One region of the Methylomonas rapida genome, then DNA from elsewhere that is predicted to be linked to it. Evidence: riboswitches for the same ligand, from Rfam matches in the RefSeq annotation. Region 1 holds a riboswitch; the other holds the start of a gene.
The links. Region 1 has a riboswitch for cobalamin ahead of NM686_RS01070 (TonB-dependent receptor domain-containing protein). Riboswitches for the same ligand answer to the same signal wherever they lie in the genome.
Positions count from the first base shown of each region.

Region 2: linked by a shared signal. The riboswitch ahead of NM686_RS05440 (ribonucleoside-diphosphate reductase subunit alpha) and the one ahead of NM686_RS01070 (TonB-dependent receptor domain-containing protein) in region 1 are both predicted to bind cobalamin.

Region 1 covers NZ_CP113517.1:233,345-237,487, forward strand. The annotation lists gene NM686_RS01065 (hypothetical protein) at 1-315, opposite strand, end outside; gene NM686_RS01070 (TonB-dependent receptor domain-containing protein) at 331-2,148, opposite strand; cobalamin riboswitch at 2,258-2,480, opposite strand; gene fliW (flagellar assembly protein FliW) at 2,595-3,056, shown strand; gene panD (aspartate 1-decarboxylase) at 3,098-3,478, opposite strand; gene panC (pantoate--beta-alanine ligase) at 3,563-4,143, opposite strand, start outside.
Region 2 covers NZ_CP113517.1:1,170,758-1,174,900, reverse strand. The annotation lists gene NM686_RS05440 (ribonucleoside-diphosphate reductase subunit alpha) at 1-2,611, opposite strand, end outside; cobalamin riboswitch at 2,741-2,958, opposite strand; gene NM686_RS05435 (LysR family transcriptional regulator) at 3,035-3,931, opposite strand; gene metE (5-methyltetrahydropteroyltriglutamate--homocysteine S-methyltransferase) at 4,039-4,143, shown strand, end outside.

The sequences.
Region 1 (4,143 bases):
AGCAAATTGCCGGCACCATTTGCCACCCAGCCACATGGCGCCGTAACTGGCGATCAAAAATACATAGGCCTTGGATACGCAAAAATCGCTGACGCCGAGCTTGGTGATGGCCAGATAATCGATCAGACCGGCTTCCAGCAATAGCATGGCGAACAAATAGCGTCCACCCAGCCATAAGCCGGCGCAGAAGAATATCGCCAGCGAGGCATCGGGCAACGCGAACGGCGTGCCGAAATGATGAAAACGGGTGGCGGCCATCAGCGCCATCAAGGCGACGGCGCCGGGTTTAACTGCTAAAGTGGGTTTGTGGGTCATGTCATACTCCGAGGTTCAGTTGTTGTAGTGTATGGTAAAGAAAAAATTGCGTCCGGCATTATTATACGTATCGACGGTTTGATAATCCTTATCCAGCAGATTATTCAGCTTGGCGCTGAGCGTCCAGTATTTGTCGATATGATAAGCCGTGCGTAGATCGAAGGTCACGAATCCGTCCACTTCGTTGAGATTGGTTCTGTCATCGAAGCGACTGCCTTGCGCCAATATATGGGCGCCGACATCGAAAGCGTCGAACGAGCGTGACACGTCGTACGACAGGGTTTGCTCGGCGCGCCGTGCCAGGCGTAGATTGGTGACCCTATCTCTCGGGCTCAGCATCGCCATGTTCAGGCTATTGCGCCAGCCCAGGATTTGACCTGATATTTCCGCTTCCATGCCGTCTATTTGTGCCTTGTTGATATTTTCCACCGGAAAAATCGCAATCAGATCGTCGATGTCGGTATGGTAAGCGCGTAATTGCCAGTTTGCCCAATCATGGTTACCGGCAATGCCGGCTTCGAAGCTGGTGGATTTTTCCGCTTTCAGATTCGGATTGCCGTAGTTGGGAAAATATAGCTGGTTAAACGTCGGGGCCTTGAACGCGTTACCGAAGCTGGCAAAGGCGCTGAGTCCGTAGTGCCAGTTGTAACGCCAACCAAAATTGCCAGTGACGCTGTCGCCAAAGGCCTCGTTTTCGTCCCAGCGCAGCGAGGCATTCAGGAAATGATTATCGAAAACCCGGCTATGCAATTCGCCGAATACACCGACGTCGTAGCGCGACGATTCATTGTAACGGGTCGAGCTTTGGACTTCGTCGACCCGGTAATCGGTGCCTAGCGTCGCGCGGTGGTTGTCGGTCAAGGTGATATTGTTCAGCCAAGTCGCATTCCAGCGCGTGGTGTTGAAGCGGCTATAAAAATCCCCGTTGGGGCGAAAGTTATCTGCCTCGTCCTGCGTTTGTCCAAAACGCAACGTGGAACGCCAATTGTCCATGACATCGAAACTGGCCGAAGTACCGATCATCTGATTGACGAAGTCGGTTTTATTCGGGGTGCCGTCGAATTCGGTTTTGCCGAACGAGCGCAAGAAGAACGCTTCAACTTCGGTGTTGTTGTCGAAGCGATGGCCGGCGCGCGCGTTCAAGCCGGTATTGTAATAGCCGTCGCGGTCCGGTTCGTCGACAGGAAAAAAACCGTAAGTCGGTTGGCGGGCGTCGAAACCCTGGCTGTTCAGATGGGAGGCGCCCAGCGTGTACCAGCTGTTTCGCCATTTGCCGCTGACCGTGCCCGAGGTGGTAAAGGTATCGTAAGAACCCGCGCCGGTTTCGAAGCTGATGCTGGGTTGGTCGGTTTGCGCGCCTTTGCGGGTGAAAATCTGGATCACGCCGCCGATGGCCTCAGAGCCGTATAAGCTGGATTGAGGGCCACGGATGATTTCGATGCGTTCGATTTGGTCGATCGGGATGAATTGAAACGCCGCCTGCCCGGAGGTCACCGAGCCGGCCTTGATCCCGTCGATCAGCACCAGTATATGATCGGAGTTGGTGCCTCGCATGAATACGCTGGTTTCCTTGCCGTAACCGCCGTTTTCGGTAATATCGATGCCGGGTGCGGTTTTCAATAATTCCGGTAAGGTCCTGACTTGCAATTGTTCGATGTCCTGGCGAGTGAATATCGTGGTTGCCGTCGCTAATTCATCGGTCGCCGTTTCGCTGCGGGTTGCCGTTACCAAGGTGTCTGGTAGATTGGCGGCTTCGTCGTTCCTGGCCGCTTGTGCCGATGTCGACGCGCCGACGAGCGCCAGCACCAAGGGGGTGAAGAATGGTTTTTGCATGTTGTCCTCTGCGCCCACCGCGCATTCAGGTAAATAAACGACAGAGGAAAAATGGCGCACGAAAAAGACGGAGACAGGCTCTGACCATTCCGTAAACAGCCCTCCGCTGTCTCGAATGATCTTCCGGGCCAGTCTCCGGGCTCATAAGTGGTTTTGGCCTGAATCGCGGCCTTCCCATGCAAGATACACAGTGGCGTTTTCGCGATTCTTTTACTTATCTACCGTTGCGGGGGCAGCGTCGGCTTGGGCTGTTTTTGGTAAAAAGCCGTACCGACTTCCTGTTTAAGCTGAGTCGATGGTCTGACTCAGGCACCAGAAAGAGGGGGCGATTGTAGGCAGTTCAATCGGATCCTGCAAGCATCATTGCCTTGGGCGTTGCAATTAGTTTTTTCCGTGCTATAAATGCTCTATCGATTTTCACCATAGACGAAAAAACAGGCGGCAACATGGATATTCAATCTAAACAGCTAGGCGCGCAGGACATCGATTCCGATAGCATCATCACTTTCCCACTTGGCCTGCCAGGCTTTGAGGATCAAAAGCGCTTTAGATTATTTGGCGAAGAAGGCAACGAAATCGTTTATCGCCTGCAATCCGTGGATGATGAGAACTTGATTTTTTCGGTCGCGCATCCGGCCCATTTTCACATCAATTACGACTTTGTCCTGACCGATGACGAAGAAGCCTTGTTGCAGCTACAAAGCGTCGATGACGTACTCATTCTGATTTTGCTGCACAAGGAGGACAATGACGTCGAAGGCGGCAAGCCTACCGTCAAAGGATCCATCAAGTCGCCGCTGGTCATCAATACCGAACGGCGTATCGGCTTGCAGAAAGTATTGGCGACGATAGAACAAAGCATCACGCTGACCGAAAGAGTCAGTGAAATCGCCGTTTCGGAAGCTTGAGCGGAAAATCGGCCGCCGCGATGAGCGGCGGTTGCGGAAATTTAGGCGGCCTGGACCGGGATGGAATGGCTGGAATGGCTGATTTTGTTGTTGCCATCGAAATAAACCAGGGTAGGTTTGTAATTCTTCAATTCCTTTTCATCAAGGCTGGCGAAAGCGGCTATGATGATCAAGTCGCCAGGGCAAGCCAAACGGGCCGCGGCTCCATTGATCGAAAACACCCCGGAGCCTTCTTCCGCGCGAATCGCATAAGTGGTAAAGCGTTGGCCGTTGTTGATGTTGTAGATGTGAATTTGCTCGTATTCGCGGATTCCTGAAACATCCAGGATTTTGCCATCAATGGCACACGAACCCTCATAATCGAGCTCGGAATGCGTTACACGCGCCCGGTGTAACTTGGCTTTAAGCATGTTTATGTGCATGGTAAGCATCTTCAAATACTAGGGGAGGGGCGATTATGCCCGAAATCTGGCAGGCTATCAAATTTAAGCCGCTGCTGAATTAGATTAAAATTCAGTGCGATCAGCCAGTTGTCGGGAAAAATAGAGGTTATCGATCAAACGGGTTTTTCCGAGCTTGGCGGCGATCAAAACGACCAGATTCTGGTCGCTTGCTGTCGCCGGCAACAGGTCCACGCTGCGGCAAACCTGAAAATAGTCGAGCATGAATCCCGCTCTTTGCAGCACCTCGGCTTGCCGTTCGATAATGGTCCGATAATCATCCGGACCTTTAAGAATGGCATCCCGTACCGTTAGCAGCGAACGATACAGCAAGGGAGCCACTTGTCTTTCGCTTTCTGACAGATAGCCGTTACGCGAGCTCATCGCCAAGCCGTCGGTTTCCCTCACCGTCGGCACGCCTTGGATCTCGACCGGGATGTTTAAATCGGTCACCATGCGTCGAATCACCGCCAGTTGCTGAAAATCCTTCTCGCCCAACAGCAACAAATCCGGTTGAACCATGTTCAGCAATTTGCACACCACTACTGCCACGCCATCGAAGTGGCCGGGCCGGCTGGCGCCGCAATGCAGAATTGATAAATTTTTTACCGAAACTTGGGTTTGTAACGGCTGCGGATACATTTCTT
Region 2 (4,143 bases), 940 kb from region 1:
ACTGATCGATCCATTTTTGTCGACGAGCGGCGGCTTCGATCAGCCAGTCGGCTTCGACTTCAAAAGCGGTGGCATAACGGGCCTTGGTCGGTTCCGGAATGCGTTCGATGGCGGCCAGCGAGCCGTCGAAGTATTTCAAATCGGCGACCATCACCTCGTCCCACAAATCCAGCGCCTTCAGTTCGCGCACCAGCGCGGCGTTGACCACGGTGAATTCGCCGGACAAATTGGATTTGACATACAGATTCTGGTAAATCGGCTCGATCGATGCCGAAACGCCGACGATGTTGGCGATGGTCGCGGTCGGCGCGATGGCAACGCAATTGGAATTACGCATGCCGATTTGACTGATCCGCTGTCTGAGCCTGTCCCAATCCAGATGGGCACCGCGGTCGGTCTCCAACAGTCCGCCGCGTGCCTCGGCCAGGCTATCCAGTGTATCCAGCGGCAGCACGCCTTGTTGCCACAGGCTGCCGGTAAAGCTGCTGTAGCGGCCGCGTTGCTCAGCCAGTTCTGTGGATGCCTGGTAAGCGTAATAACACAACAGCTCGGCGGAACGATCAGCAAACGTCACCGCCTCGTCGCTGGCATAGGCCAAACCCATACGTTGCAGGCAGTCGGCAAAGCCCATCAGCCCCAATCCCACCGGACGATGACGCAGGTTGGCGTTGCGCGCCTTGGGGGTGGCGTAAAAATTGATGTCGATGACATTGTCCAGCATCCGCATGGCCGTGTTAATGGTTCGTTGCAGTTTGTCGGCATCCAGCTGCCAGTTGCCGTCTCGCTCGCTTAAATGTGCCGGCAGATTCACTGAGCCCAGGTTGCAGACCGCGGTTTCATCGGCCGAGGTATTCAGCGTGATTTCAGTACACAGATTGGAGCCATGCACCACGCCGACATGTTGCTGCGGCGAGCGCAGATTGCAGGCATCCTTGAAGGTGATCCACGGGTGGCCGGTTTCGAACAGCATGGTCAGCATCTTGCGCCAAAGTTGCACCGCGCCGATTTGCTTGTACTGTCTGATTTCGCCGCGTTCGGCCTTGGCTTCGTGATGGACATAAGCGGCGGCGAAGTCCGGGCCGAATTTGTCGTGCAGATCGGGCACATCGACCGGTGAAAACAATGTCCACTGGCCATTTTCCTCCACCCGTTGCATGAACAGGTCGGACACCCAGGCGGCGGTATTCATGTCATGGCAGCGGCGGCGCTCGTCGCCGGTGTTCTTGCGCAAATCCAGGAATTCCTCGAAATCCAGGTGCCAGTTTTCCAGATAGGCGCAGACCGCGCCCTTGCGTTTGCCACCCTGGTTGACCGCGACGGCGGTATCGTTGACCACCTTTAAAAACGGAATTACGCCCTGACTGTGGCCGTTGGTTCCCTTGATCCGGCTGCCCAATGCCCGCACCGGCGTCCAGTCGTTGCCCAGGCCGCCGGCGTATTTTTGCAACAAGGCATTTTCCTTGATGCCCTGGTAAATGCCGTCCAGATCGTCGGATACCGTAGTCAGATAGCACGACGACAATTGCGGATGGCGGGTGCCGCTGTTGAACAAGGTCGGCGTCGAACACATGAAGTCGAAGCTGGACAGCAGCCGGTAAAACTCGATGGCGCGTGCTTCGCGGTCGATTTCGTTCAAGGCCAGCCCCATCGCCACCCGCATGAAGAAACATTGCGGCAGTTCGATGCGGCGGCCGTCGATGTGCAGAAAATAACGATCGTACAGGGTTTGCAGGCCCAGATAATCGAATTGCAGATCGCGTTCGGCCAGCAAGGCCTGACCGAGGCGGGGCAAGTCGAAATCCTTCAGGCGCGGGTCGAGTAATTCGGCGGCGATTCCGGCGGCGATAAATTCGCCCAAACTATCGGCATAGCGTTCGGCCATCGCGGCCTGATTCACGGCCAGCCCCAATACTTCCAGACGCAAATGACTCAGCAGCAAACGGGCCGCGACCTTGGCATAGTCGGGTTCGCGTTCGATCAAGGTGCGCGCCGCCAGCACCAAGGCCTGGCGCACCGCAGTCAGCGGAATGCCGTCGTAGAGATTTTGCCGGGTTTGCGTCCAGACCAGTTCGGCATCGACATCGGTCAAGCCGGCGCAGGCCTCGCGACACACATCCTGCAGCGCCAAGCTTTCCAGCGGCTGACGTTGTCCGTCGACCTCGACCTGTAGCGAGGGGACAATGTCTGCCGCTGATGTTTCGGCCGTGCGCTGTTCGGCGTGTTTTTCGCGGTACAGCACATAGGCGCGGGCCACATCGTGGGCGCCGGAGCGCATCAAGGCCAGTTCGACCTGATCCTGAATGTCTTCGATATGCACCGTACCGCCGCCGGGCAGGCGTCGCGTCAATGCCTCGACCACGCTGGCAGTCAGTTGAGCCACCTGCTCGCGAATACGGGATGAATTGACACCGTGTTGGCCTTCGACAGCCAGAAAGGCTTTGGTGATGGCAATGGCGATCTTTTCCGGCTGAAACGCCACCACCGAACGATTACGGCGGATCACTTCCAGGCCGCTGTATGCCAGCGGCAACGGATAATCGGTAGTTGTAAGAACGCCTGATTCGGCAATGCCGGGACGTAGGTTGGATGAACTGACTGCGGTAGCTTGCATGCGATACTCCACGCGATTAATGACGGGAGTGGCGGAAGAGGAAGGGAAAGCCGGGAACCGGAGCGCGATACGAAAACCGCCGGAAGCCAATGCGCTTGCCATCGTCTTCGGAGGCACCCCGCTCCTGGTTGACTGAAGGTTTCGAAGGCAGGTCTCCTGGCTTTCGGGTCATCGTCTTGGTTCGCCTTCCCGGACTCGCGTCCAGTGGCATGCTTGAACAAAGACTCGCCAATTACAGTTGCGGGGGCAGCTCCGGCTTATCAGTAGTTAAAGATCGAATTCTTAGACCACCGACCGGATTCCCTTTTAATCCCCCTTTTGGGGGAACCATCTCGGAGAAGGATTCTAGGCTGGCGGCATAGGGACGTCAAGCTCAAATTACTATATGTGCCGATTAAATTTTTAATTTATCACTATATGTAGTTATTGCTGTTTGATTGCCAACCCGGTACGGGCATGATGGATCAGCCATTGCAGGTATTCCAAACCCACATCCTCATGCCGACAGGCCAGATACATGGTTTTACCGATGGGCAGGTCGGCGAAGCGCAAGCCGTTCAGACCGAGTTTGGCGGATTTGTCGGCCAGCAGCCATTCCGGTAGCAGGCAAACGCCGCGACCGGCTGCGGCCAATTGCAACATGATGTCGGTTTCCTCAACCTGGATGTGTGCAGCGGGCTCGATACCTGCCGGTTGCAGCACCTTACGGAACATGTCGAGGCGGTCGCGGGCCACCGGGTAGGTCAACACGGTTTCGCCGCGCAGATCGTCGGGCACGATGAGCCCGCGACCGGCCAGCGGATGGCTGTCGGCGACGATCAACGCCAACTCAAAATCGAATAATGGCTGGTAGCTGAGCAGGCCATTTTCGACCGGATCGGAGGTCAACACAGCGTCCAGCTTGTATTGGCGAATCGCCTCGAACGATTCAAAACGGTAGCGCGACGTGACTTCCACCGTCAAATCCGGCCAGGCGCGCAAATAGGGTTGCAGGATGTTACGGAACCATTCGTAGCAGGCATGGCATTCGATACCTATGGTCAATTTGCCGGTTTTGCCTTTAGCCAGTTGCGCCAAGTGGTTTTCAGCCGAATCGACGGTGGCGATGACCGACTCGGCCACCTCCGACAAATAGCGCCCGGCTTGACTCAACACCAGCGAGCGGCCCTGCTTGTACCACAGCGTCACGCCCAGGCGTTGCTCCAGGTTTTTGATTTGATGCGACAACGCCGACTGGGTCAGATGCAGGGTTTCGGCGGCGGCGCTCAGGGTGCCGTGGCGTTTTAATGCCAGCAGGATACGCAGATGGATCAATTCCATATCAATGAATAAGCCTCATAGATTGATGAAGAATCATCGATTATCGTCATTCGTTGATCTGTTTACAATGTTTTATGTGTCAAATATTCACTAGACGGCAGTTATTCATGACAAAAATTCACAATTTAGGTTTTCCCCGTATCGGCGCCAAGCGCGAACTCAAGTTTGCTTTGGAGTCGTACTGGCAAGGCCAGTCCTCGCGTGACGAACTC